Regions from separate parts of the Paenibacillus sp. AK002 genome, predicted to be linked through region 1. Evidence: riboswitches for the same ligand, from Rfam matches in the RefSeq annotation. Region 1 holds a riboswitch; each other region holds the start of a gene.
What was found. A riboswitch is a leader RNA that binds a small molecule or an ion and turns the genes downstream of it on or off. The one in region 1 is predicted to bind cyclic di-AMP.
Positions count from the first base shown of each region.

Region 2: linked by a shared signal. The riboswitch ahead of M1D70_RS19110 (C40 family peptidase) and the one ahead of M1D70_RS00135 (3D domain-containing protein) in region 1 are both predicted to bind cyclic di-AMP.
Region 3: linked by a shared signal. The riboswitch ahead of M1D70_RS02245 (hypothetical protein) and the one ahead of M1D70_RS00135 (3D domain-containing protein) in region 1 are both predicted to bind cyclic di-AMP.

Region 1 is NZ_CP096377.1:20,559-30,503, forward strand. Features, by position in the region: gene holB (DNA polymerase III subunit delta') at 1-541, shown strand, start outside; gene M1D70_RS00100 (PSP1 domain-containing protein) at 598-1,398, shown strand; gene yabA (DNA replication initiation control protein YabA) at 1,431-1,799, shown strand; gene M1D70_RS00110 (tRNA1(Val) (adenine(37)-N6)-methyltransferase) at 2,004-2,771, shown strand; gene rsmI (16S rRNA (cytidine(1402)-2'-O)-methyltransferase) at 2,768-3,661, shown strand; gene M1D70_RS00120 (AbrB/MazE/SpoVT family DNA-binding domain-containing protein) at 3,932-4,186, opposite strand; gene M1D70_RS00125 (HD domain-containing protein) at 4,510-5,799, shown strand; gene M1D70_RS00130 (TatD family hydrolase) at 5,896-6,660, shown strand; cyclic di-AMP (ydaO/yuaA leader) riboswitch at 6,866-7,080, shown strand; gene M1D70_RS00135 (3D domain-containing protein) at 7,350-8,537, shown strand; gene rnmV (ribonuclease M5) at 8,724-9,269, shown strand; gene rsmA (16S rRNA (adenine(1518)-N(6)/adenine(1519)-N(6))-dimethyltransferase RsmA) at 9,273-9,945, shown strand, end outside.
Region 2 is NZ_CP096377.1:4,333,996-4,343,940, forward strand. Features, by position in the region: gene M1D70_RS19095 (AraC family transcriptional regulator) at 1-797, shown strand, start outside; gene M1D70_RS19100 (2Fe-2S iron-sulfur cluster-binding protein) at 895-1,284, opposite strand; gene M1D70_RS19105 (stalk domain-containing protein) at 1,506-2,780, shown strand; gene M1D70_RS19110 (C40 family peptidase) at 2,901-3,377, opposite strand; cyclic di-AMP (ydaO/yuaA leader) riboswitch at 3,381-3,514, opposite strand; gene M1D70_RS19115 (hypothetical protein) at 3,777-4,304, shown strand; gene M1D70_RS19120 (ROK family protein) at 4,612-5,565, opposite strand; gene M1D70_RS19125 (copper homeostasis protein CutC) at 5,601-6,287, opposite strand; gene M1D70_RS19130 (leucyl aminopeptidase family protein) at 6,318-7,778, opposite strand; gene M1D70_RS19135 (ABC transporter ATP-binding protein) at 7,820-8,809, opposite strand; gene M1D70_RS19140 (ABC transporter ATP-binding protein) at 8,806-9,810, opposite strand; gene M1D70_RS19145 (ABC transporter permease) at 9,826-9,945, opposite strand, start outside.
Region 3 is NZ_CP096377.1:527,204-537,148, reverse strand. Features, by position in the region: gene M1D70_RS02280 (carbohydrate-binding family 9-like protein) at 1-511, opposite strand, end outside; gene udk (uridine kinase) at 712-1,350, shown strand; gene M1D70_RS02270 (histidine kinase) at 1,689-4,010, opposite strand; gene kdpC (potassium-transporting ATPase subunit KdpC) at 4,013-4,639, opposite strand; gene kdpB (potassium-transporting ATPase subunit KdpB) at 4,719-6,752, opposite strand; gene kdpA (potassium-transporting ATPase subunit KdpA) at 6,775-8,454, opposite strand; gene M1D70_RS02250 (potassium-transporting ATPase subunit F) at 8,485-8,553, opposite strand; gene M1D70_RS02245 (hypothetical protein) at 8,712-9,122, opposite strand; cyclic di-AMP (ydaO/yuaA leader) riboswitch at 9,253-9,421, opposite strand.

The sequences.
Region 1 (9,945 bases):
CCTTCTGCCCACCATTCAATCACGATCGCAGTTAGTCCCGTTTCGGGCACTCGATCCGCAGATGATGGAAAAGGTCCTTGTCGGCGAGGGCTATCCTGCCGCGCTTGTACGCTGTGCCGTTCATCTGGCGTCCGGGCTTGACGAGTGCAGGAAAATATTGAATGAGAATTGGTTTGCAGAAATTAGAAACGTAGTGTTACAATTAGGGAAGGAGTCTTTGAACCGCAGCGGCTCTGCGATGATCACCGCGAGTCAAAAAGTGTTCAAAACCGAACTCTCCGATCATCTGGACTTATTGTTCAGTATGTTTCATTTATGGTTTAAGGACATGATCCATGTCCAGTATGGAAGGAAAGAGTCTCTCGTTTTCATAGATCAGGCAGAGTATATCTCTGGTCATGCATCAGCCCGCAGCACAGCACAGTGGGTGTCATACATGGATTTGGCCGCAGAGTGTCAGAAGAAGTTACGCTATAATGTCAATGGACAGCTCAGTTTAGAGCAGTTATTGATGGGTTTGGGCGGTAACACTCCGGCGTGAGCACACCCCCAGGCCCGAAGAATGGCCAATATGTACAGGCACAAGGGGGTTTATTTTTGTACAGTGTAGTAGGTGTCCGCTTTAAGAAAGCGGGCAAAATATATTACTTTGATCCGCTCGACCTCCCCGTGGAGAAGGAACAATCCGTAATTGTGGAAACCGCGAGAGGGATCGAGTATGGTCAAGTTGTGATAGGAAAGAAGGAGGTAGGTGAATCGGACGTTGTCCTTCCTCTCAAGAAGGTCATTCGTATCGCTGGTGACTCCGATGCCCGTGTGGTTGAAGAGAACAAACAAGCGGCGAAGGATGCATTCACCACCTGTTTAAATAAAATTCGGGATCACGAGCTGAAAATGAAGCTGGTCGACGTGGAATTTACCTTTGACCGAAACAAAATCATTTTCTACTTCACGGCGGAAGGCCGTGTGGATTTCCGTGAACTGGTTAAGGATCTGGCCAGCATATTCCGAACAAGAATCGAACTTCGCCAGATTGGAGTTCGCGATGAAGCCAAAATGCTCGGCGGTCTTGGACCATGTGGACGTGTACTGTGCTGTTCCTCATGGCTTGGTGATTTTGAGCCGGTATCGATCAAGATGGCAAAGGATCAAAGCCTATCGCTCAATCCGACTAAAATATCCGGGCTATGCGGAAGATTGATGTGCTGCCTAAAGTTTGAGCATGATAATTATGAAAGCGTGAAAGAAGAGCTTCCATCCGCTGGGAAACTGGTCGTTACTTCGCTTGGAGAAGGCAAAGTAGTCGGGCTCAATGCGGATAAGCGGACGGTTCATGTTCAGCTGTTTGAAATTGGAAAGGTCAAGGAACTTCCAATGGATGACGTTGTCATCAAATAGTCCAATAGAATGTTTATTTTCGGGGTGTAGACTTGGAGAAGAAAAACATTTTTGTGCTCATTCAAGAGTTGGAAACACAGATGGGACATATACACAGTGAACTGGGTGGACTTAAGCTGGTCATCAAGGAACTGCTGGAAGAGAACCATCGCCTCAGTCTTGAAAATGAACAGCTCCGGAAAATTTTAAAGAGGGAAGTCAATCCGGCAGAATTGGAAAACCCAGTTGCTTTACAGCCTCAGCCTCATGTGAAGGATGAGGAACATGAAGATGTGGTCGGTGAGGGGTATGATAACCTGGCACGGCTGTATCATGAAGGCTTCCACATTTGCAATGTCTATTATGGGCATCTGCGGACGGAAGGGGATTGCCTGTTCTGCTTGTCTTTTTTGAATAAATAAGAAGCCGTAGGGGAAACTGCCTACGGTTTTTTTCTAGAATCGAAAGGTTATACTGTAAGGATCGCGAGTGAAACATATGGCTGCTTGTCATGCAAGTGTGAAGAGCAGCCTTTTACGTATTTCATATCATCAGGCAAGGGTGGAAAGAGCTATACACCATAGTACCGGGGATATGACGAATTATAGAGATAAAGGGTTGAAACCATGAAATTGAAAGAAGTGTTATTGCACCCATCCGAGCGGATCGATGATCTGCTCACCCATGAGCTCGGCATCATTCAAAGCGAAGAGGTATTCAGCTTCTCCATGGATGCGGTCCTGCTTGCCAGGTTTGCCAGCATACCGCGCAGGGGCCGGATTCTGGATATGTGCACGGGTAATGGGGTGATTCCCATTCTGCTGTCGACACGTACAGGCACGCCGATCGAGGGGATTGAAATTCAGCCCAGACTTGCGGATATGGCCAGACGGAGCGTAGCGATGAATGACCTTCAGGACCAGATCACGATCCATGAAGGCGATCTGCGGGAACTGTACAAGGAAAAGGGATATGGTGCGTATGACCTGATTACGGTCAATCCGCCTTATATGCCGATGAATGGCAGCGACTTGAAGCTGAATGAGCATCAGGCGATTGCGAGGCATGAAATTCACTGTACGCTTGAAGAAGTCATTGAGTCCTGTGCAAGGCTGCTCAAACAAGGCGGGAAGATGAGCATGGTTCACAAGCCTCTGCGGCTGGCGGAGATTATCACCCTGATGAACAAATACCGGATTGAGCCGAAGGTCATCCGGTTTGTGCATCCGCGCGTGAAGATGGAAGCCAACATGGTCCTGATCGAGGGCATTCGGGACGGAAAGCCCGAGGTTCGGCTGAAGCCACCGCTGATTGTGTATGATGAGCAGGGGAATTACGGACCGGATTTTATGGAAGTTTACTATGGAACACATGAGGATGAGACAAAAGAATGAGAAATCTGGTGCAACAGAGTTATGCCGACCGGGGAGCGGGAAGTCCGGGTTCGCTGTATTTGGTGGCAACGCCGATCGGGAATTTAGAGGATATGACGTACCGCGCCGTACGCATCCTCCAGGAATGCGATATTATCGCGGCAGAGGATACGAGGCAGTCACGCAAGCTGCTGACCCATTTCGAAATTCCGGCTAAACCGCTCTTTAGTTATCACGAGCATAATAAGGCGGCAAGCGGTCCTGAAATCATACGTTATATAATAGAAGGAAAAAATGTGGCACTCGTCAGCGATGCCGGTCTGCCGGCGATTTCAGACCCTGGCAGTGATCTGGTTTCGCTTGCGATTGAGGCAGGAATTTCGGTCATTCCGATCCCGGGAGCCAATGCGGCGTTATCCGCCTTAATCGTGTCGGGTTTGCCGACCGAACGGTTTACGTTTATCGGCTTTTTGCCGCGGGAGCGCAAAGATATCGTCCAGCAGCTGCAAGCTTTGCAATCGGCGCAGGGAACGTTGTTATTTTATGAATCTCCGCATCGCGTGAAGAAGACGCTGGAGATCCTGCAGGAGGTACTGGGAAATCGGAAGGTGACCTTGGCACGGGAACTCACCAAGCGCTACGAGGAATTTGTCCGAGGCAGCATTTCCGAATGCCTGGACTGGCTCACGGAGCATCCGCCACTGGGGGAATATTGTTTGGTGGTGGAGGCCGGCAGTGCAGAAGAGGAGCAGAAAGAGAAAAATGCCTGGTGGCAGGAGCTTTCGCTGGAGGAGCATGTGGGGCACTATGAGCGGGAAGGACTAAGCCGCAAGGATGCCATGAAAAAAACCGCGGGTGATCGCGGCGTATCGAAAAGGGACATCTATAACGCACTCCTGACGGAGTCGTGAATATGGCTTGCCTGGCCCAAGGGGGATAAACAAAATAGCCCCACAAAGTGGAGCCTAAGCTTTGATGCTTATTCCAAATACTTTACGGGGACCCCAAAAACATATCAATGGGGTTAAAGAATGGATTACGTTTCACTGAAAACTTATAATTCTTTAATCCCAAAAAAAAGACCCTCCTGCGGCCGGGTTCATAGCCGAGGAAGGCACCAAGGAGATATGAAAAAGGTTAGAATTAACAGAATGTAATAATGCTATTATATACTAAAAATCTTAATTTGTCACAGGTGTAGGGATTTCCGAGATACATTCATGGCAAACAATTTTACCTTTGAAGTAAGTGACGTTCTCAGCGTTACCACAGAAGATGCAGGCAGGCTCATATTTCTTAAGCATGATGCGTTCGCCGTCTACATAAATCTCCAATGCATCTTTCTCACCAATTCCGAGCGTGCGGCGCAACTCAATTGGAATGACGACCCGTCCAAGCTCATCGACTTTCCTTACAATTCCTGTTGATTTCATCATAACTTATAAATGCCCCTCTCGCCATAATTTAAAAAAGTCATAATTCGACATAGTTCTAGTTTTTATGTTATTTATAGTACCAACGATTCCCAAAACAGTCAACCTATATTTTTGAAAAATCGGAACCTGTTTACGAAAATATAGTGAACAAAAGCCTTATATAGCAACGGAATTACCATAATCGAACCAATTTTTGCGACGATTTTGGATTTGTCGATTTGGAAAGCGTGATTTTACGTTATTCGACACGGTTCGACATTAGATGTCAAAAGAAGTGTTTAACGGCTAAAACCAAAGCGTGAACGAGAAGGAGTTGAGATGAAATGCATTCACCCATTTCGGAAGAAAAAGTGTTTAAGGACCCCGTCCATAATTACATTCATGTGCAGGACGACATTATATGGCGGTTAATCGATACCCCGGAATTCCAGCGGCTTCGCCGGGTCAGGCAGCTGGGCACTTCTTTCCTGACCTTTCATGGAGCTGAGCACAGCCGATTCTCCCATTCTCTTGGGGTCTATGAAATTACGAGAAGAATCATCTCTCAATTTGAACGGAGAGGGTATTCCGATTGGCCTGCCGAAGAGCGGCAAGTTGCGCTCTGCGCGGCGCTGCTGCATGATGTGGGGCACGGACCTTTTTCCCATTCCATAGAAGAAGCTTTTCATATGAACCACGAGGATTGGACATGCCGGATCCTGCTCGGAGATACTTGCGTCAATCGGGTACTTCAGGAGCTCGGTGCCGATTTTCCCGAGAAGGTCGCCTCCGTTATTAACAAAACCTACGATAAGCCGATTGTCATGAATCTGGTCACTAGTCCGCTGGATGCAGACCGGATGGATTATTTGCTAAGGGATGCTTACTATACGGGAGTCAATTATGGAACGATTGACATCGACCGAATCCTGCGGATGCTGCGGCCGTACCGGGATCGGGTCGTCGTGAAGGAATCGGGCATGCACGCGGTGGAGGATTATCTCATGTCGCGGTATCAGATGTACTGGCAGGTGTATTTTCATCCCGTCACCCGAAGCTCCGAAATCATCCTGCGTCAAATCTTTCGCCGTGCCAAGGAGTTGCATGACCGTGGATATGCTTTCCGGTTCATGATCGAGCCGCTGCCTGCGCTGTTTTCGGGGAATATCGGCGTTCATCAATATTTGCGCCTTGATGAAGCCTTGATTCAAACGGCCTTTCTGCAATGGACGGAAGAGGAAGACCCGCTTCTTAGCGAATTATGCGGCCGTTTCATGCACCGGAAGCTCTACAAATACGTAGAAATCGACAACATCGATCTGGAAACCATCGACGGGATCCGTCAAGCGTTCCGGGCCGTGGGGCTGCATCCGGAATATGACCTGGAGATTGATTTTCCAACGGATCTTCCTTATGATAAGGTTCATTCCGATATGCCGCTTAACGAGAAACAGATTCTCCTTCTCGACCGGCATGACGAGCTGAGGGAAATCTCGGAGGTATCCGATATCGTACGCTCGATCAGCGGCATTCATAAAGGGCGGTATCATCTTTATTATCCGGAGGAGAAGGTGGGCCCGCTCCTGGGTCAAATGCCGGAGAGGATCGCCGGCGTCTTCAAACAACAGCATTAAATCAGGCATAACAGGACAACCGTTAATACCCTTGCATTCAACCAACTAATGGAAAATAGACGACATAGAAACGACAGGAAGGAGAGTGTGGATAGTATGCTGTTCGACACGCACACTCATATGGACGCTCCCCAATTCGACGAAGACCGGGAAGCTGCAATTCAGCGGGCGCTTGAAGCCGGCGTTACGCGGATGATCAATATCGGATTTAACCGGGAGACGATCCCGACCACGATGAAGCTGGCCGAGACTTACGATTTTATATATGCAGCGGTAGGCTGGCACCCTGTAGATGCGATCACCATGGAGGATCAGGACCTGGATTGGATCGCCTCTTTATGCAGTCACGAGAAAGTGGTGGCAATCGGGGAGATCGGCTTGGACTATCATTGGGATACGTCCCCCAAGGAAGTGCAGCACCGTGTGCTTCGGCGCCAGATCGGGCTTGCCCGGGAATTGAACATGCCCATTGTCATTCATAACCGGGATGCGCATGAAGATATCGTTAACATTTTGCGTGAGGAAAAAGCCTCCGAGGTCGGCGGTGTCATGCATTCCTTCTCCGGAAGCTGGGAAACGGCAAAAATGTGCCTGGATATGGGATTCCATATCTCGTTTGGGGGGCCGATTACGTTCAAGAATGCGAAGCAGCCCAAAGAGGTTTTGGCAAAGGTCCCGCTTGATCGATTATTGATCGAAACGGACGCGCCTTACCTGACACCTCATCCCTTCCGCGGGAAACGAAATGAGACCGCATATGTAAAATTGGTGGCGGAGGCGGCGGCCGAAATTAGAGGGTTGTCCTATGAGGAATTGGCCCAAATTACCACCAAAAATGCACTGGAACGATTTGGTATTTAACGAAAACAAGAGCAAAAGCGATGAAAAAGGGAGCATTTTCGATTAATTAAAGTTTTTTAATCAGAAAAGGCGTTGATATTACAATATTTTAACCTTTTACATGAGAAAATGTGGTTGAATGTTGCTTTACAACCTGCATACAAACAGGATATCATCTTTTCAGTGATAAGAAGCTGCGATGTGCAGATCGCAGCCGAATATTTCATGAACCGTCTCGCTTAATCTCCGAAATTCTGGAGAACGGGGGAACCGATACTGCGGTGCATACTGGTCTGGATGCACGAAGCTGTATTTGATTTCTTTTTCGGGTCTTTGGGGTGAATTTGAAGGATCTCGCCATGAGCGGGCATCCGGATATAGGGCGTCTCTCTTACGTCCGAACCCGACAGCTAACTCCGTAAGCGAAATAAGAGGGGAAATCTCGTGCATACCATTTCCATGATTTCATTCATCAGGAAGCCACGTTAGAGCCTCTAGTACTCTTTCAATGGCTTCTTTTATTTTTGAATAATGGAGACGGGTCCATCATACTCTTGGTAAACAGGAGGTGATGGCAGATGGACGGAAGACGGGAATTGACGCAGGGTGTAGATAGATAGCAGGGCGCCCTGTGAGAAAAATTGCTATAGTCACGTCAAATGCATTCATGCGTTTACCTAGACGGCGGGACTATGAAGGAGGATGGAATAGTGGGCATTTTTCAACCTGAAGAAACCCATGAATCACAATCATCCAGCATGTCTTACGCATTGAGATGGAAGCATGACAATTTGCGTCAACTGATGTTGCTCGGCGCCATGGGTGCCGTTACGGTATCACTTCTCATATCGTTGGTTGTACATGACCAGGCAGGCAAGGAAGTTCAGCTTGTCGTCGACGGCCGGGTCACTACGGTGGAAACACGTGGATCGTTGCTGCAGGAATTGCTGGATGAGCAAGCGATCACGTTGAGTCCCCAAGATCAAATTTCGATGCCCCTGAACGGCGCGATCCGGGACGGAGACCGAATTATTATTGACAGAGCTATTCCAGTCAACGTTACGGTAGGCAGCAAAACCAAAACCATATTTACATCCCAGGATACAGTTGATCATGTACTCAAAGAGGCTGGCGTTACGATCCAGGGTGAAGATATAGTACAACCGTCGCAAGACACGAAGCTGACCAGCAATATGAATATCCATGTCGTTCGCGTCACGAAGCAAAAAGTTAAGGAAACGGAAGACCGCGAATTCCGTGTGATCAAGACGGCCGATCCATCGCTTGAAAAGGGCGATAACCGCGTCATTCAGCGGGGCGAGCCTGGTCTTATGGTGAACCATTACGAGAAGGTCTACCACAATGGCAAGCTGGTTTCCAAGACGAAGGTCTCCCAAGAAATTGAACGCAGAACAAAGGATAAAATCATTGCCGTAGGTACGAAAAAAGTGGAGAAGCCTGTTATCGTCCAGGCGGCAGCCACCGATGTAAAAGCTACACCGGCTAAATTGTCCGGCACGAAAAAAGTAACGACCGCCAAGGCTGTGGAGAACAACGTGGTCTCCCGCGCAGGCGTTGATTTTAAATACAAGAAGGTATTGAACAACGTGTCGATGACGGCGTATTCGGCCGAGCAGCAAGGAATCGGTACGCGTACCGCATCCGGCACTCGCGTTACGGAAGGTCGCACCATCGCCGTTGATCCTAACATCATCCCGATCGGGTGGTGGGTCTACATCGAAGGCATTGGCTTCCGCCGTGCTGAAGATACGGGCGGCGCCATCAAAGGCAACAAAATCGATGTCTATTACGATTCGTTGAAATCGGCCATGAATTTCGGCCGGAAGAGCGGTCGCACCGTTTACGTGATCGGTCCGGTTAAACCTGAATTGAACTAGACGCATGAATTCCAATTTACTTTGCCATTCTAATGCTATACTATTTAGCTTATAATATATGATGATCAAGAAGAGGGAATATTTCCTCTTCTTTTGTTTTGTTAAGACCGGAGTAATCAAGGCTAAACGGGTTGAACCTTAACGTTGTACAGGCCTGCTCGGCTTAGGAAGGAAGAGAACGAACGCATGATTAAAGAAGTGATTGTCGTGGAAGGCAGAGACGATACCGTTGCCATTAAACGGGCCGTAGAGGCCGATACGATCGAAACCGGCGGTTCAGCGATCAACAAACAAATCCTGAAGCGCATAGCGCTTGCCCAGGAGCGCAGAGGCGTTATCATATTGACGGACCCTGACCATGCGGGAGAACGAATCCGCAAAATCGTGGATCGGGGCGTACCCGGCTGCAAGCACGCCTTCATCCCGGAAGCGGACGCTACCCGAAAAGGGGATATCGGCGTGGAGAATGCCTCGCCAGAGGCGATACGGCGCGCGCTGGAGCGGGTTCACACGTCTTTTGAGGGTAGAGAGAGCCTGATCAGTTTGGAGGATCTGCTGGAGGCGGGATTATCGGCTCACCCGGAGGCCGCGGCAAGACGGATGGCGATGGGTAATCTGCTGGGCATCGGATACTGCAACAGCAAGCAGTTCCATAAACGATTGGCCATGTTTCAAATATCGCGGGAAGAATTTCTGGCAGCACTTGCACAGCTGGAAGAAGGGGGCATTTAGCCAATGAGTCGGATCGAGGATATATCAACACCAAGACGGACGAAGGAGATCATCTCACGCCATGGATTCTCCTTCAAGAAAAGTCTGGGCCAGAACTTTCTCATCGATCAGAATATTTTGTACAAAATCGTGGAAGCTGCAGGACTTGATGAAGATAAGGGCGCGCTCGAGATCGGGCCTGGCATCGGTGCACTGACGGAGAAGCTGGCGCAGACGGCAGGAACCGTCACCGCAGTCGAAATCGATCAGCGCCTGATTCCCATCCTGAAGGAAGTCCTGGAGCCCTACGGGAACGTGAGGGTTCATCATGGGGATGTGCTGAAGGTGGATCTTCATGAACTGTTCCGTCAGGATTTCGGGGACGTATCGAAGGTAAGCGTGGTTGCCAATCTGCCGTATTACGTGACGACGCCGATTCTCATGAAGCTGCTGGAGGAGAAGCTGCCGCTGGAGAACATCGTGGTGATGATTCAGAAGGAAGTGGCCGAACGGATGGCCGCTGCACCGGGAAGCAAGGATTACGGAAGTCTCAGCATTGCCGTTCAATATTACAGCGAGCCAAAGCTGGTCTGCATCGTGCCGCACACGGTGTTCATTCCGCAGCCGAACGTCGAGTCGGCCGTGATTCGCCTGGCGGTCCGGGAACAGCCTCCCGTTCGCGTGGAAGACGAACGCT
Region 2 (9,945 bases), 2.6 Mb from region 1:
AGCTGCTCTTTGCCGGCCAGGTCGTCGACGAGGACTTCTTTTATGGCCCGCCGCAAATCCACGATTTCTGCGAGATCATCTATGTGGTTGAAGGACGCGGAGAATTCACCATAGCAGGTAAAGTATATGAGCTTAACAAAGGCGATGTCGCCATCTATAACCCTGGCATTCCCCATGAGGAGAAATCCATCACGGACGGGCCATTCAAGGTCATCTATTGCGGCGTGGATTCGCTTCACATTGAAGGGGTGCCTCAGGGGATGCTGCTGCCGGCCTATGTCGAGCCGGTCATATCCTGCGAGAAATACGCTTATAAAGTGGAGAGCTATCTTTCCGAGATCCTCCGCGAATGCGATTCGCAGGTACTGGGATATGAAACGCTGAGCACGAACCTGCTGATGTCATTGATTACCGTGATTTATCGCATCGTGGACGTTAAACACCAATTCCAATCCCTGAAGGGCAAGAATGAAATCGCGCTGCGGACCAAGCACTTTATCGACGCCAACTACACCCAGAGCATCAGCCTCAAGGACATCGCCGATACGATGTATGTCAGCCAGCATTATTTATCCCATCTGTTCAAAAAAGAAGTCGGCGATTCCCCCTTCAATTACTTGATATCCCGCCGGATTGAAGAGGCCAAGCGCCTGCTGGCGGATTCCGAAATGCCGGTGCATGAGGTTGCTTCCCAAGTCGGCTACGGCAACGACAAGTATTTCTCGATGTTATTCAAGAAAATTACCGGTCAAACGCCAAGCTCGTTCCGGGAACAGAGCAAAATGGCCGTGGAGTGAAGGAATTTTAGTTTGTTTTCCTTTCAATAAAGCAGGCAGCCGCAATGGTACGGCTGCCTGCTTTATTTATATTACTGTTATATGTCCTTCTATATCGTCAAAAGTATGGAGCATGCTTGATTTTGACGGGGCCGACCGCTTCGATCCTGCTCTGGCATCCGAGACGGTACCCCTCTTCGATTTCTTCCGGATCCAGGCGCCGTTCTTCGGCCAGATTGGGTTCGGACAGATACTCGATTCCCTCCACCACCATGCAGCGGCAGCGCGCACACGTCCCTCTTTTGCAAAAAGAGTTCCAATCCACCTCATTCCGCTCGGCCAAGTCAAGCACCGTTATGCCCAGAACAGGGGCCACGCTGCGCTGAACCTCGCGGCCCGTAAGCTCGATGATCTGGTCCGGCACGGCTTCCATTCTCTCTTCCGCTGCCGGGAGCGACGAATTCTCTCCGCTGTTCCCGCCCTTTTTGTTTTTCCAGAATTTAAACACGCCTTTATCCCCCTATGCATGTAATCATCAGGTTATGTATGAATTCCTTCAATTATTATACTGGAAAGTTTAAAAAATCAACAAGCTTACTCTTATCGATTCTATGACATCATGCAATTGGAACTCTATGAAAATTTTGCTATACTAGCGTATGCTAGAGCAAATTCCATATTCTATGAATATCATTCTATTATTTTATTGGGTTGGAGGGAAACATTAGCATGCTGCATAGACGAATAGGAAAAACAGCCGTCGCTGCCGTTCTTGCCTTATCTCTGCTCGGAACCGCGCCCCATATCGGCCAGGTACACGCTGCGCCTGCCATTTCGGTAACGCTGGATGATGTTGCGCTTACATTCGACGCGGCTCCCAGGATAGACAAAGGGGTCACCTACGTGCCGTTCCGGACGGTCGGTGAAGCGCTGGGCATTCAAATCACTTGGAACAGCAAGACGCAAACGGTGAAGGCCATTGGCAAGGTGAAGGGTCAACCGACGGAAGTGCTGCTTCAAGTCGGGAGCTCGAGCGCAACCGTCAACGGTAAAAAAGTAAAGCTAGCCGCTCCCCCTGTCCAACGGGAAGGCCGCGTTCTGATTCCGCTGAGCTCGTTCAGCAGCCAATTCGGCGTTAATGTCGGCTGGAATCAGGCGACTCGCACGGTTTCCCTCGTGTCGCCGCAGCGCGAAATGCATCTAAGAGCCTTTTACGCTTTGCAATCTTTCCAAGAGCGGGATCTCGTACCATCCATGAATTCAGTCGCCTTCGGCTGGAGCCGCATTGATCGGGAAGGTCAGTTTACGCTTCAAGGCGACGAGTATCGTCTGCCTGCGGCGGCCGGCGACGTGACTCCGCAATCGATTGTTGCGGATGCAGCGGATCGGGAGATTAAACCGTACCTTATGGTTTACGCTTTGGACGGAAACGGCGAATTAACCAAAGTCCTCAGCGACAGCAGCCTTCGCCAAAAGTCCATTGAAGGCATCACGACCGCGGTGGCGGATAACGGATTCGGCGGCGTGGTGCTTGATTTCGAAGGGCTTGGTTTTAAACTGGATGCCGCGAAGCAGCAGAAGCTGCTGAATGATTACGTCAAGCAATTGAAAGCGGCATTGCCCGGCGACATTGCTCTGTCCTTAGCGGTCCCGCCACTGAACAGCGCCTATAAAGGCTATGATTACAAGACGCTGGCCTCCCTTGCCGATGATCTTATCGTCATGGCGTATCAGTACAATCCGGTCGGCACCAAAGCCCAGGTTCCTGAGCCCAACAGTTTGGTGGACCAAGCCATTCAGCAGGCACTTCAGGCAGGCGTTCCTAAGCAGAAGCTCCTGCTCGGCATCAGCTTAAGCAGCGAAACCGCCACATCCGTCGACGATAAGCTCGGCTTGGCCAAACGCTATGATCTGAAAGGTGCCGCCTTCTGGCGTCTGGGCTTGTTCCGTTCCTATAATAATGGCATGGAAGCCGCCGTGAATGCCTCTGTCGTAAAGGAATAATCTAGTGAATCTTTTCGCAGAATCCCAAATTATAATTTTCTCTAAAAAAAGAAAGCCTGACAAGATCATCTCTTGTCAGGCTTTCCGGTTATGTATCGAACTCTAAACTACCTGTTCCAATTAGCTTGCGCTTCCTACCAGTTTGGCATAATTCTCTTGACTCAATACGCGGCGCGCCGTAACATAACGCGGTTCGTAATACGAGTCGCTAAGCTTGCTGATTCTTACGCCCTTGCTGCTGGAAGCATGCGCAAATTGTCCATCTCCAATGTAAACGCCCGCATGGGAAATGCCGCTGCCGCTTGTATTGAAGAATACCAAATCTCCGACTCTCAGGTCCTCGCGATCCACATGAACCCCGGCTTTAGCCTGACTCTGGGATGTGCGTGGAAGATCTACGTCGAAATTTCTAAACATATACAGAATAAATCCGGAGCAATCAAATCCGCTTGTCGTTGTTCCGCCCCATTTATAAGGCGTTCCTACCAATTGCTTCACTTGATGCTGAAAATTCGGTTGTTGATCAGCATAGGCTGATACGGCACCTGAAGAAAAAATAATTGCAGACCCAAGCAATGTGATGACAAACTTCTTCAAAATATGTTCTCTCCTTCGATGCCTACGGAGTTAGCTAAGGGTTCGGTTGAAGGTTCCCTATACTCTCTATGGTACAAGAATAATTCACCCAAGACGGTTCCCCCGTTTTCACAAACGAAATTCGGCAAAATTCATTAACATTTTGTAACCTTCTCTTAATATAGTATACAAGCAAGGATGCTGTCAATAATATCCTAGAAATCTATCACTATATGTTAATCAATGTCGTATGGGCTGAAAATTTTCATGTATTTTCAGTACAGCATCTCACATACTCATGACAATTATGTAACTCTCCATCGAACCTCCGGCGACGTTTTATTAAAGGGCGTGCAACTTTTTGGCAGTTCGGAACGTTTACATATTCAGACAAGAAATCAAAGAGGTGATCCTTCGCTTATGAGTCAAATCACGATGGCTGAAGCTTTGGCAGTCCGGGCAGCAATCAACCGTCTTATGAATCAATTGATGTCGGAACGTTTGAACAACAGCAGCACGATCATTGAAAAAGGGGAAACGGCGGAGTATCCTGCACGCAGCGTGGATGCCATTACGGAAGAGATCGAAGCCGCCGCAGGGGATTACAGAAAGCTGGATCTGCTGATGGCAATCTCCAACACGACGCAGACCATTAGTTGGAACGGCTCCGACATGACCATCATGGAGGCGATCGAGCTCGCCAAACAAATGCGCAGCGATATCGGACAGCTTGCCCATCTCGGCTCCCGCAAGAAGCTGGAGCGCCAGAGCAGCCGGGGAAGCGGAGATGGCGCCGTAACGCTGTTTAACGTGGCCTTATACGATCCGGAAGCTTATCAGGCGCAGGCGCGCAAGAAGGAACGCGAAGTGACCAGGCTCTCCTCACTGATCGAACATGCTAACCATACGAGCATGATTACGTTCGACGCATCAAAATATATGGAATAGCGGAAGCCGCCGGCTCCAAGCCTGCAGGCCGCCTCGCGTGCGGGTTTGGAGCCGGCGGTTACCGTCGGCGGGCGGGAAAGTGCGGGCAACCGCTTATTGTTTGTCGGATACAAACAAACCTAATAGGAAACCAAAAACTCGACTCCAGTGAAAACGGATGACGGCTTACGGTTTACGCCTATCACCTGTCACAAGTTACGGACTTCTCTTACGCAAATAGGATCGCTCCGTTTCCCGCTCTCTTCATGAAATAATCAGAAAGCCGCCCTTGAAGGGCGGCTTTTGTTGCCTTTTCTTTATGAATATATTATTGGAACAAGGCTGCGGCTCCCACCAGGCCAACATCGTCCCGCAGTCCCGCAGGAACGATCTCGTACGTTCCTAGATAGGACGGCATGACCAGCTTATCCGTCATTTCCCGCAGCTGCGGGAATAGGAGCTCCCCTGCTCTGCTCACACCCCCGCCAACCACGATGCGATCGGGGTTGAAGCTGTGAATGACGTTAACCAGTCCAAGCGCCATGTAATAGACGGCGCGATCGATGACCTCTATTGCGACGGGGTCATGAAGACGTTTAGCCTCGAATACATGCCTGGCGTTCACGCCACCATCGGCTGCGGCCAGTTCGGAAATAACGCTGGGTTGGGTAAGCATCCGCTGGGATGCTGCCAGGCCGATGGCCGTTCCTGAAGCAAACACCTCCCAGCAGCCATGGCTGCCGCAATTGCACTGCGGACCGCTGGGATCAATGATATGATGCCCAAGCTCCCCCGCAAAGGAATTGCTGCCCAGAAACAGCTTGCCATCCAGCACGATGCCTGATCCGATGCCTGTGCTGAGCGTCACGTAAACCATATTCGTCGACCCTCGGCCGGCACCTCTTACATATTCGCCCCATGCGGCTGCATTGGCATCATTCAGCACCTGTACTTCCGTATTCAGATCACGTTCCATCCAGGCTTTGAGAGGGACGTTGGTCCATTCCGGCAAATTCGTGCCGTGAATGACAATGCCCTCCCGGCTGTTAACCGTTCCCGGCGAAGCCATGCCTACGCCTCGAAGCGGGTGGCCGCCCGACACGCTGCGAATCATGTTCGTAATTCTAGCGACCACTTCCTCGGCCGTACGCGCTCCGGCTGTCTCCATTTGCTCCCGGTTCAGCAGCTGTCCTTCGGAATCAAAGAGCGCTGCCGCGATCTTCGTACCCCCAAGGTCAACGCCAACCACAAATTCTTGCTGTTTATTCCATTCGGTTTGCAATTTTTGTTCACCTGTTTCCGATAGGTTTGCTACTTCTATTGATGTAAGCTATCAGCCAATGATCGCAGCTCGACCGGATCAATGGGCTTCAGCCCTGATCGGCCATACCGGACAGCTGAGCCGAAATGAACCTCGCTCACGCCGGTCTGGTCGATGAAATCGCGTATGATTTCCCACTTCAGGCCGTTCCCGGCCAATATCTTTAGCCCGCTGCCTGCGGCTTGTTCCACAAGCTCGCGGATCCTTGGGATTGCTTGCGGTGCCGGCTGCGGTCCTCCCGACGTCAAGACGCGGGTGACGGCCGAGTATTTCTGCAACGTACGCAGCCCTTCGAATTGATCCTCCAATTCATCAAAAGCCCGGTGGAATGTCACTTGCATATCGCCCGTCCATTCCAGCATTTGGGCCAAGGCGGCCTCGTCGATCTTTCCTTCCGGAGTCAGCATGCCAAGGACCACGCCAGCCGCACCCGCCCTGCGGATCGCCTTCACCTCCGCAACCATGGTTGCTATATCCAGCGAGTTATACACAAAGGATCTGCTATGGGGCCTTACCATCACATGGACCGGAATCTGAACGGCTTTCACGACCTCTTCCACGAGACCGATGCCCGGCGTGAGCCCGCCTTCGGTGATCGCCGTGATCAATTCCAGACGGTCCGCGCCATTCTTCTCGGCTGTGATGGCATCGTCCACGCATGTTGCGATAATTTCAAGCAGCATGTTCTTCACTCCTTACTGTCGTTGGTTCGCTTATGCAGGGCGAAACTGCTTCTCCACATAGTCCGCCAGCAGCCTGGCTCCATAGCCGGTAGCCCCTGCCGCGGAGTGAGGGAATTCCCGTTTATACTGGACCGTGCCTGCCATATCGATATGCACCCATTTCATGGTCTCCGCAACAAAATGACGGATGAACAACGCAGCCGTTATCGCGCCTGCCAAAGTCGACGTGCCTACATTCCTCAGGTCGGCATAATCGCTTCTGAGCTCGGATTCATACTCGTCCATTAGCGGCATGGGCCATAGGCGCTCTCCGTTGCGCTCCCCGATCTCGACCAAATCGGCCGTTATCTCTTGATCACCCCAAATGCCGGCAATCTCCAAGCCTAATGCCGCACCGACATTGCCGGTAAGAGTAGCGATATCGATCACCTTATCTGCGTTAAGATGGGCTGCGTGCAACAGCGCGTCCGCAATGATCAATCTTCCTTCTCCGTCCGTATTCGCTACCTGAACGCTCAGGCCGTTCGGATAGTGAACGACGGAAGAGGGAAGCATCGCATCCGGCCCCGATAAATTATCCGCTACGGCGATCAATGCCGTAACCCGTACCGGAGCTTTCCGCGACACCAGAATATCCATGGCGCCCACGACGGCGGCTGCGCCGCCCATATCCATGCGGGCATCGCTGATGTCTCGGCCGATCTTAACGTTCATGCCGCCCATATCAAAGGTAACGCCTTTGCCGATAAGCACGATATGAGGGCTTTCCTTCCCGGATTCCGCTCCATTGTAGGAAATCTCGATCATCGCTGGCTCGTATTTGCTGCCGGCACCCACGGCGATCAGTCCGTTCATCTGCCGGTCATGAAGCTCTTGTCCGCGGTATACGTGAAGGTCTACGGGCGCTTTTTTGAAACGATCCTCAACGACCGCAACAAACGCCTCCGGATTTAACGTCTCAGGTGATTCATTCACCAAGTCTCGGGTGAGCTGCGTTCCTTCGATCCGGATTTCCGCCGTCCGGATGATGGCTTCCATATCTTCACGGGAAAGCCCCTCCCAGTCCTCTTGTCGAAGATGAAGGGACAGGGCTTGCAGATTGGCCGTAACCCCGCGATGCTTATTGAATTGATATAATCCGTACAGCCAGCCTTCCAACCACGCTTGGAGTTCTTCCTCCGCCGAAATCCGCGAAGCTGCTCCGACATCGCGGGATGCCGGGCGGATCAGCACTGCGCTTGATTTATTCTCCTTGAGCAGCGCTCTCGCGGCTGAAGCGCCCGTTCTTCTCACCTGCTCCGAAGTCAGGTTAGAACGTGGCCCCATTCCGGCAACGAGATCGTCCGACTCGTGCTCGGAACGTCCATAGAACCAAGTCAGCGTCATGCTTTGCTTCCGGGATTCCGTTACGCGGTAATGAGACTCTTCCCCCTCATAAACCGCATAAATCGAAGTATCTGCCAACTGAACTTCATCGATGGTGATGTTCATATCTAGCCCTTACCTCCTTTTTATGAGAAAATCGATGCCTGTTACGCCTTTTTCATGATTTCTTCGTCATATAAATGGCAAGCCACCTGATGTCCCGGCTCAATCTCACGGTATACAGGCGTAATCTGTTTGCATACTTCCATGCAGGAAGGACAGCGGGTATGGAATCGGCAGCCTGTCGGCGGATTGACCGGGCTCGGCAGATCCCCCTTCAGAATGATCCGTTCCTTCTTCATCTTCGGATCCGGAACCGGCACCGACGACAGCAGCGCTTGAGTGTAAGGATGAAGCGGGCGATCATACAGCGTATCCTTATCGGCCGTCTCCACGAGCGCGCCCAGATACATGACGCCGATCCGGTCGCTGATATGCTCAACCACGCTGAGATCATGGGAGATGAACAGATAGGTCAGGCCGTATTCTTCCTGAAGATCCTGCAGCAGGTTCAATACCTGGGATTGAATGGATACGTCCAGTGCCGATACAGGCTCGTCGGCTACAATCAGATTGGGGCGCACGGACAATGCTCGGGCAATGCCGATGCGCTGGCGCTGCCCGCCGCTGAACTCATGGGCGAAGCGTTCGGCATGGAAGCTGTTCAAACCGACCGTTTCCAACAGCTCGCAAGCCAGTTTATCGCGCTCTTTGGAACTCAGCTTGGTATGAATCAGCAAGGGTTCCGCTACGAGCTCTTTGACTTTCATTCTTGGGTTAAGGGAAGCGTACGGATCCTGAAAGACCATCTGCATGTCTTTGCGCAGCGGACGCATCTGATTTTCGTTGTATCCGCTAATGTCGGTTCCGTTAAAAATCACTTCGCCGCTATTCGGCATCAGCAGGCGGGTCACCAGCCGGCCGGTCGTCGATTTGCCGCAGCCGCTCTCGCCAACCAGGCTGAAGGTCTCGCCCTTATGGATTGCGAAGGAGATGCCATCCACGGCACGGAGCTGCTTGGACGTACCGAAGAACCCTTTTTTCACCGTGAATGATTTCTGCAAGTTTTTTACTTCTAATAAAGGTGTTTCTTTCATGCGGTTTCTCCTCCCTTCGAGTGACCTTCCTGTGTCAGCCAGCAGCGGCTTTTGCGATGTTCTTCATTTACAACGGGGAGAAGCTCTGGCTCCCGGGAGAGGCACTGCTCCATGACAAACGGACACCGCGGAGCAAATTTGCAGCCTTGCGGCATGTTCCGCAGATCCGGCACATTCCCCGGAATGGATTCCAAGCGGCGCACCTTTTGTCTAAGCTTGGGTACCGAATGAATGAGTCCTTTGGTGTAGGGATGCTGCGGGTTCTCAAACAATTCCTCGACCGTCGCCTCTTCGACGACTCGGCCAGCGTACATGACAACCACCCGGTCACACATTTCAGCCACAACGCCGAGGTCATGGGTAATGAGCAGCATGCCCATTTCCTGTTCCGTCTTGAGTCGATTCATCAGATCCAGGATTTGAGCCTGAATCGTAACGTCCAGGGCGGTTGTCGGCTCGTCCGCGATCAGCAGCTTCGGATTGCACGACATGGCCATCGCAATCATGACCCGCTGGCGCATGCCGCCGGACAATTGGTGCGGATAGTCGTCCACGACCTCGTCCGCCCGCGGAATGCCGACGAGTTTGAGCGAATCGATGGCATGCTGCCGCGCTTTCTTGCGGCCGTATCCCAAGTGCAGCATAATCGCTTCCTCCAGCTGCTTTCCGATCCGAAGGACGGGATTCAGCGACGTCATCGGCTCCTGGAAGATCATGGCCAGCTCATTTCCGCGATAGCGGCGCATTTCTTTTTCCGACATTTGCACGAGATCCTTGCCCTCAAAGCTTACCGAGCCCCCGGATATTCGGCCGGGCGTGTCTTTAAGAAGCCTCATGATGGACAGGGAGGTCACGCTTTTGCCGCATCCGGATTCACCCACGAGCCCGAGCACTTCGCCTTTATTGATATGAAAATCCACTCCTGCTACGGCAAGCACCGATGAGCCATCGCGTTTGAATTCGGTTTTGAGACCTTTAACTTCAAGCAATGTTTGCGTCACGATCTATCCCCCCTATTAGTTTTTCGTCTTCGGATCAAGGGCATCATTCAGTCCGTCACCGATCAGGTTGAATGCGAGCACGGTCAGGAATATGAGAAGCCCCGGATAATACACGATATGGGGTGCAATACTCAA
Region 3 (9,945 bases), 510 kb from region 1:
TCACGTTCCAGCTTCGTCCCGCTTCCGGCGGATTCTGAAAGTTCTGCGCCGGAATGCGAAACTCGTAAACCAAATGTCCCTTCCCATCGTTCTCTACCGTGGTCAGAAGGCCGGTAAGGTCCCACTCGACATCGCTGTCCGTGATCGACTTTTGCCCATCGTTACGGATCCGCGCATCAAATACAACATTGTTCGGGCTCACCTCAAGCTCGATATATTCCAAGCCCTCTCCTGCTTCATCCATAAACAGCTCCACGACATCCTGCTCATACAGCGGGTCATCCCGATGCCGATACTCCGAGACGATATGGGAATCCCGGCAAACAAACTGCACGTAGAAGCATTCGGCGCTCCAGCAGGCGCGCACCTCCGTCGCTTCCTTCGCGGCAAGCCCGGTCACGGTGTCGCTCAGGGCCACAGCTTCATAGCGGCTCCAATCGACGCTTCCCCGATTCTCTCCCTGCTGAAGGTATATGGCGGGCTTGCATGGGTAAATAGCGGTATAACGCATGATCATCCCTCCGAAACATTTTCAATTGTAGTCATGATATCCTCTATGATAAGTCATACAGATTCGGTTCGCTATTCCGTGGTAAGAATAAAGAACATGAGGAAATCCCATCTTTTGTTCTATGCTCCCATAGTGAAAAGAAGCGCATGCTGTGCTACAATAATAAAATTGCAAACTCTAGGGAGGGTTATGGATTCGCCATGCTCATAATTGGTATCGCCGGCGGCACCGGATCGGGCAAAACAACGGTTGCCCGCTCTGTCATTGACCGTCTTGGTTCAGATAAAGTCACGTTTATTTCGCAGGATAACTATTACAAGGATCATAAAGAGCTCAGCTTCGAGGAACGCGAAGCGATTAACTATGATCATCCGTTCGCTTTTGACAACGAGCTGCTCGTCGAGCATCTCGGGATTTTAAAAAGCGGACAACCCGCTTTCGCACCGGTATATGATTTTACCGCCCATGCCCGCTTCACGGATCAGACCATCGAGCTGAAGCCGAACAACATCGTCATCATCGAAGGTCTGCATGTGCTGTCCGATGAGAATCTGCGCAAGCTGCTACACATTAAAGTGTTTGTGGATACCGATCCCGATGTGCGCCTGCTTCGCCGGGTCGTACGCGATATTGAGGACCGCGGCCGGACCATCCAGTCGATCCATAATCAATACCTGACAACCGTCAAGCCGATGCATGAGGCGTTCATCGAACCCTCCAAGAAATACGCCGACCTGATCATTCCCGAAGGCGGAGAGAATGAAGTCGGCATTCGCCTGCTTTCCATCTTGACCGAGAAATATTTGACCGGCGACCGCACGCTGTCGGGCGAATCATAAGACAAGCTTGTACGTCGGCCTTTAGGCATGTTGGCAGCATGAAAAAAGCCCGCGGATCTGTAATGACAGGTCAGCGGGCTTCTTGACGTGGTCCGTTCGCTTACGCGCTGGTAAGCCAGCCTGCGCGTATGCTTGCACTCTTCCGCTTCCGAGCGTGCTGCGGTCTGTGCGTTCTTGTTCTCTGGAATAAGCGTTCCCGGTGTTTTTGTTCTCCGGATTGTTGCGTTATCCGCGTTTTCTGCGATTCCTGCGTTCACTGCTTTTCCTGCACTTTCAGCATTTCCAAGTCTCTGCGTCACCGGTCCTCTCAAAATATTCAGCTCCCGGCGCTTCAGCCGTCAAACGTGCGGATCGTAATCCGCAACCACGAGCACGTCCATATGCCTTGAGGATCGCAGCAGGCTCCTGATCCATTTCCGCCTGGAAAATAGCTTCCATCCGGCCATCTGCGGCTGGCCGATAATGATTTGGGTCGCCTTAACCTCGTCTGCTGCCGCGACCAATCGGCCAGGACAGGCGCATGCCGGCCCCCTTCTTACCGGCAGCATTGTGAAGGTGCCCCCAAGACGCTCCGTTAACGTCTGAAGCGCCGTCAGGCGCTGCTCGTCGTCATGAGACAGGCTGTGATGACCTTTCAGAGGGAATGCCACATACCAGGCCGCCTTCAGCCGATGGGCGATCCGGAAGCCGCGGCGAATGAGCCGCTCCGCTTGCGGCCCCCTGGCAACCACGACGTAGATAACCTCCTCGCGCCGCCACGGCCCCCGAAGCGAGCCGCTGCGCTGCCAGGACTCCAGCCTCTCGTCCACATCATCCGCAATTTCCCTTAAGGCAAGCTCTCTTAGGGCGATCAGGTTTCCCGTCTTGAAAAAATGGCTGAGCGCCTGATGAACCTTCTCTTTCGCATAAATGTTCCCGTCCTTCATCCGCTGCCGCAGCGACTCCGGCGTCACGTCGACGAGCTGAACCTCATCGGCCGATAGCAGGATATGATCCGGTATCGTCTCGCGGACTCGAACGCCTGTAATCTGCTCGACGGCATCATTCAAGCTCTCCAGATGCTGCACGTTCACGGTCGTGATGACGGAGATGCCGGCCGACAGAATATCCAGCACATCTTCATACCGTTTCTTGCGCTTGCTTCCGGGCACGTTCGTATGCGCCAGCTCATCCACGAGGACCACGTCCGGCCTCCGGCGAATGATCTCATCGGTATCCATCTCCTCAAGGCGCGATCCGCGGTAATCCACCCTTATTCGCGGGAGGGTCTCCAGATTGCCCACCTGGGACAGCGTATCCTTCCGGCCGTGCGTCTCCAGCAGACCGACGAGAACCGTCAAGCCCTTCTTCAGCAGATCGTTGCCTTCCCGCAGCATCGCATAGGTCTTCCCTACGCCCGGGGCGGCGCCGATATATACCTTGAACCGTCCCCGCTTGACCTGCTCGATCTTCTGATCCAGCTCCTGTTCATTCAAGCGGTGAAACGATTCGGAAGAGAGCCGCTGCGGATGGAGCCGGGCCGGGATGATCCGCTCCCCGTCATGTTCCGCCCGATCCGCAACCATAAAAATATCAATTCCGCGCGTTTTCTTGAGCAGATCCTGAATAATCGACCCCTGCCAAAGCTCTTGCACGCGCGTCTGCTTCGAATGGCCGAGCACAATGCGCGTAACGTGGTGCTCCAGCGCATACTGAACCAGCATGTCAGCGAGCTTCCTCCGGGAACGGAGGGGCAGCTCCTCCATTTTGGCGCCTATCCGCACCGCGAGCTTCATCATGGAGCGCTTGAAGGCGGCCTGTTCTTTGGTAAGCTCTACTCCCGGCTTCACAAACGTGACGGCCAACAGCTCGCCGTTTAATCGCTTCGCGATCTGCTGCCCGCGCCGCATATAGATGGACCCATTCCAATGGTATTGGGTCGACACCAGTATTCGCTCATCGGCTCCCGATGGGCCGATGAGCCCCTGTTCCTTGCGGTACCGCTCCAGTGAATGGCTGACGCCTTCGGCAACGAGGCGGAGCGTCAACTCCCGAAGTACGGCTAGATTGCCCTGTTTCCATATGCTCCCGCCTCCAAGCAGGCCGCCTTGTGCCCGTTCCAGCATCGTTTCGGGCGTTACGTCAATAAGCACCACCTCGTCGGCGCTCTCCAGCGTATCAGCCGGTACGGTATGGCTGGTTTGAATGCCCGTCAGCTTGGAGGCAATGCCCTGCACGTCCTCCAGCTCATACACATTAACCGTCGTGATGACGCTGATTCCCCGGCTTAACAGGAATCGGATGTCACCCAGCCGTGTGGCATGCCGCGCTCCCTTCCGATTGCCATGGGCAAGCCCATCGACAAGCACCACCTCCGGGTTGCGCTGCATCAGCAGATCCAGATCAAGATCTTTCTTCTCCACGCCGTCCTCCATCCAATGAATGCTGGGCACCCGCTCCAGATCCCGGACCTGCTCCACCGTTTCCGGGCGCTGCATCGTGGATACCGCACATATGACGACATCGATGCCTTGCAGCCTCAAGGTCTGCCCTTCGCGAAGCATATGATAGGTTTTTCCCGATCCGCTCACGGCCCCGATATATACCTTGAGCCGTCCTTGATGGAGCTTGGAAATCGACCTTAAGAGCTCCTCCGGCGATTTTCTCCGAAAGGGATCCATGATCAGTTAAGAAGCTCTTGGAGACCCAGATTCAGCTTCAACACATTCACGCGAGGTTCACCGAATACGCCCAAATCCCGTCCCTCCGTATATTCCTTTACCAGCTGATCAAGCTCTGCTTCCGCAATTCCGGTCAGCTTGCTGATCCGCGGAATCTGAATGCTCGCAGCCTGCGGCGAAATGTGAGGATCCAATCCGGAGCCGGAATTCGTTACCAGATCGATCGGCACCTCACTCACCGGAACATCCGGGTTGTTCTTCGCCCATGCTTCAATCGAGGCCTTCGTTCGTTCAACTAAATCCGGATTGGAAGGGGCATAGTTATTGCTGCCTGAGCCGGCCCCGTTGTATTCAATGCTGGACACCCTGCCGTGAAAATATTGCGGCTCCGCAAAGTCCTGGCCGATCAATTCCGATCCGACCACCTTTCCGCCCCGATCCGTGACCAAACTGCCGCCGGCTTGCTTCGGCATGAGCAGCTGCGCCGCTCCCGTCGTGACCAGCGGATAAAGAATTCCGCATAACACGATAAATACAAGACTCGTTCTCAGGGCCATGCCCAGCGAGACACGGGCCGCGCCCACCCCGGCGCGAGGCGCCGGCGATGATTTCTGCAATGGCTTATTCATGGTTCATCGATCCCTTCTTCTATATCTTCCTTAAATAGCAGACCGGGATATCTCGATAGGCCAGCTGCGATGCTTCCGCCTAAATCCAGAGATGCACGATCATATCAATCAGCTTAATCCCGATGAACGGCACGATCACGCCGCCTAATCCGTAGACCAACACATTGCGCTGCAGCAGCTTCGACGAGCTCATCGGCTTATAGGCCACACCCTTCATCGCAAGCGGAATCAGCAGCGGAATGATGATGGCATTAAAGATCAGCGCCGACAGAATCGCCGACATGGGAGAACCCAGTCCCATGACATTGAGAACGTTCATGCTTGGAATAGCAGCCGCGAACATCGCCGGAATGATCGCAAAATATTTGGCGACATCGTTCGCGACGCTGAAGGTGGTCAGCGCGCCGCGCGTCATCAGCAGCTGTTTGCCGATAGAGACCACCTCGATAATCTTCGACGGATCCGAATCCAGATCCACCATATTGGCCGCTTCCTTGGCTGCGGTGGTGCCGCTGTTCATCGCCAGCCCCACATCGGCCTGGGCCAGCGCCGGGGCATCGTTCGTCCCGTCCCCGGTCATCGCCACCAGCTTGCCTTCGGCTTGTTCTCGGCGGATGACGGCAATCTTGTCTTCGGGCTTGCTCTCCGCAATGAAATCATCGACGCCCGCTTCACGGGCAATCGTCGCTGCGGTGAGCGCGTTGTCGCCCGTGCACATGATCGTCTTGATGCCCATCCGGCGCAGCTGGTCAAACCGTTCCTTCATGCCCGGCTTCACGGTATCCTTCAGGTAGATCAAACCATAGATGCGGTTATCCACGGCGACAGCAAGCGGGGTTCCTCCCTCTGTGGCGATGGCGTCGCTATTTGGCGTCAAATCCGAAGGGAGGGGGCCTCCTTGCGACTGCACCCACGCCTTGACGGCATCCACCGCGCCCTTCCGGACTTTCCGGCCATCCCTCAGGTCCATGCCGCTCATCCGAGTTTCCGCCTTAAATTCGATGAATTCCGCCCCATCCGCCATGCTCTCATCCACTGCGAAACCTTCCTTCCTCAGCAGCTCCAACACCGACCGTCCTTCCGGCGTCTCATCCTGCAGCGAGCTCACCGCGGCCCACCGGGACACCGATGCCTGCGACTCGCCGCCGACGGGAATCAATCGGCTGGCCATCCGGTTACCAAACGTAATGGTACCCGTCTTATCCAGAATCATCGTGTTGATGTCACCGGCGGCCTCAACCGCTTTGCCGGACATCGCCAGCACGTTGAACTGCGTTACCCGATCCATGCCGGCAATCCCGATCGCCGACAGCAGCCCCCCGATCGTGGTCGGGATCAGACATACCAGCAGCGAGATCAGCACCGGAACGGTCAACTCGATGCCAAGATACTTCGCGATCGGTGCCAGCGTCACAACCACGATCAGGAAGATCAGCGTTAAGACGATCAACAGCGTATTCAGCGCAATTTCGTTTGGCGTTTTCTGCCGGGAGGCCCCTTCGACCAACGAGATCATCCGGTCGATAAACGATTCCCCCGGATCGCTCGTAATCCGGATGCGGATCGTATCGCTGACAACCCGGGTGCCCCCCGTGACTGAGCTGAAATCTCCTCCGGCTTCTTTAATGACGGGGGCGGACTCCCCGGTAATCGCCGATTCGTCAACGGATGCAAGGCCCGCAATCACTTCCCCGTCCCCGGGAATCATCTCGCCCTGCGCGACAATCACGATATCCCCTTTGCGCAGATCCGTGGACGGCACGGATTGTACCCCGCCGTTCTCCATCACTTTGCGGGCCGTCATTTCCTGCTTCGACTGCTTAAGGGAATCGGCCTGCGCCTTGCCGCGCCCTTCGGCAAGCGCCTCTGCGAAGTTAGCGAACAGCAGCGTAAACAGCAGGATGACGAATACGGTCAGGTTAAATCTGCTACTGCCCTCGGTACCGAAATAGGACGGAAATATCGTCATAAGCAGCACGACCAGAGTCCCGGCTTCCACGACAAACATGACCGGATTTCTCATCATCAGGACGGGATTCAGCTTCGTGAAGCTGTCCTTCAGCGCCTGACGGACCATCTCTTGGGACATCGCTCTTTTTCTCGTATTATTCATGGTAATAGGCCACCTTTTCTATTTAACGAATCGTCAGATGCTCGGCAATCGGTCCCAGCACCAGCACAGGCAGGAAGGTCAAGGCACCGATGATCAGGACCACCGCGATGAGAATGCCGGCAAAGAGCTTATTATCTGTCCGGAACGTCCCGAGCGTCTCGGGAACCCACTGCTTCCGCATTAGCGAGCCGCCAACCGCCAGCAGGGCGATCATCGAAATGTAGCGCCCGATCAGCATGACCAGTCCAGTGCTGATGTTCCAGAACGGCGTGTTATCCGCAAGGCCCTCAAACCCGGAGCCGTTATTGGCCGCGGATGACGTGTATTCGTAAAGCACCTGCGAGATGCCGTGAAAGCCCGAATGGGCAATGCCCGCCTGTCCCGCATCCGTCATGAGCGCGAGCGCCGTAGGAGCAAGGATAATCAATGGGTGTACCAGAATGACAACCGCAACCAGCTTCATTTCCCGGGCCTCGATTTTTCTGCCGAGAAATTCGGGGGTACGGCCAACCATAAGACCGGCCAGGAACACCGCCAGGATCGCGTACATGAGCATATTCATCAGCCCGACGCCTTTTCCGCCAAAAACGGAATTCAGCATCATCAGGGACAGCGGCGTAATCCCGCCGAGCGGCGTGAGCGTATCATGCATGTTGTTGACCGACCCGGTCGTGGCTGCGGTTGTCACCGTCGTAAACAGGGAGGATTGGGCGATCCCGAACCGGAACTCTTTGCCCTCCATGCTGCCTTGCGAGGCGTCGATGCCCAGCTGGTTTAATGCCGGGTTGCCGTTGGTTTCGGCAGCGTAGTTCAGGGACAGGAAGCCGATAAACAAGGTCATCATTACCGAGAAAATAATCCAGCCCTGCTTGCGGCTCTTCCCGAACAAACCAAATGTGTAAGGAAGCGCCGCCCCGAGGCACCACATGGATAGAATCTCGATCACATTGGTCAGCGGGGACGGGTTCTCGAACGGATGCGACGAGTTGGCCCCCATAAACCCGCCCCCATTGGTGCCAAGATGCTTGATCGATTCGAGCGCGGCCACCGGACCCACCGCTATTTGCTGCTCGCTACCTTCCAGCGTCGTGACGCTGAGCGTAGGCTTCAGTGTCTGCGGCACCTGCAGCGCCACCAGCGCCATCGCAATGATGAAGGCAGCCGGAATGAATACCCGGGTATGCGCCTTAACGAAGTCCTCAAAAAAGTTGCCGACGGTCATGCCCTTGCTGGTCACCGCCCGGATAAAAGCAATCGCCACGCACAGCCCGGTCGCCGCGGACGTGAACATCATCATCGTAATGACGGCCATCTGGGCCAGATAAGACAATCCCGACTCGCCGCTGTAATGCTGAAGATTCGTATTGGTCATGAAGCTGATAATGGTGTTGAACGACAAGGTCGGTTCCATATGGCCGATGCCGTTCGGGTTCAGCGGCAGCACCTTCTGCAGCCGCAGAATCAAGTAGCCCGCCGCAACCAGCACGATATTCGTCAACACAAAGCTGACGGCATATCCTTTCCATGTCATCCCCTTGCGTTCTTTTAAGCCGATCAGAGCAAAGATCGGTTTCTCCGCCCAGGAGAACCATCTGTCCGTTCCATTGCTTTCATTGCGAAACACCTGATATAGATAAGTTCCCAGCGGCTTGACCAGCAGCACCAGAACGAGTATAACGATGGCAATTTGTAAAATGCCCATGACGAATGCCTTCCTCCTTCAGCCGATTCCCTAGAATTTTTCAGGGTGAATCAGCGCATAAATCAAATAGAGAAAAATAAAAATCGTGAATATCAACATGATCATCACGGCTGATCAGCCTCCGGTTCCGAAACCACGCGCCCGCACCAGGACATAAACAGCATGAGCAGTCCGTAGGTTCCTCCCAAAATGAGTACCATAACTAAATCCTGCATGAATGTAACCTCCCCTAACTCTTGTGGCGTCAGTCCAAACGCTTAGCTCATAACGGCTGCCATCAGAAAGGACACCTGATGATGATTCGTATGAAGCACCACATCGGCACCCAGCCCTTTGTATATCAAGCGCGGATTGCCGGAATGGGTGATCACATAAATCGACTCCGCGGTCCATGTCCGGCAGATCCGTAAATAGCGGCAGCACAGATTCAAGCTGCTTTCGAACAGAAACACCTTGCTGACGGGAAACTCGGGAATGATCCAGGTCTGCTCGTCTCTTGTATCAATCAAAATGATGGGTTTGCAGCCCAGTTCTCGCAGCCTCAGCTGCTCAGCCCGGTTGTTGGCTATGGCCGCAAACGGAACACGTTTGTGCATCAGCTGGCGGACGAATTCCTCCCCGGCCTTGTTCGGCGCGGATACCAGGATGTATTCCTGTGGTTTCTCCATCTTCGTTTCTCCTCCTAAGGTCAGAAAGAGAAGGCAACAACAAAGAAGCCTGCGGAAAGAGAAGAACTCTTCCCGCAGGCTTCTTAACAGGACACGGTGAAATACACCGTAGCCCAAGTCCACGACAATCGTTGCCTCTCTCGATACGCTTACGAGGTTAGCTGACGGATTCGGGCGTGAGAGTCGCCCTACCCATAGACCGTTATCTTGTCTATAGGATTCACCCCAGAGAGATCAGATTTATCTCCCGACTGGTTCCCCCGTTCCTTTTCCATTCAAGGACTCAGCGAAAATTGAATACGAGTAGCAGTAATTTTATTGCGATTTGACTTGTCGTCCGACTGGGCATAACAGCAGCGACAGGAGGTTTACGCGGTGAGAGTCGCCTCTACCTTCAAATCTCAGCAAGGCCCATGGTACCTTCTCCTAAGATTCGATCCATAATGAACCCGGCGCAGCTCTCACACTGCCTTTAGATCTTTATGGAACGACTGTCCGTAAGCCTTGGTCGTTGATGACCGTCAACTCATAGTTCGTATCATACGACCGGCCCTGCAGGATGTAAATGTGAGCAAAAACACATCTGGCGTTGTGTCGAACAGGAACCAAGCAGTATTTCGTTTTTATCTTCCGAATACTGCTCTATACTATGTATTTCTCTTGTTTTCTCGTATTTATCGCAATCCAACGAGATACCGAGATTTTGCCACGATAATAGATGACAGGATGGTTTGTACGCGTTTTCTTTTGCCGTTTTCATCTATTTTCAGAGTGTACGCGTCACAAACGGTCATTTACTTTTGCGTTCGTCCGGCGTATGATT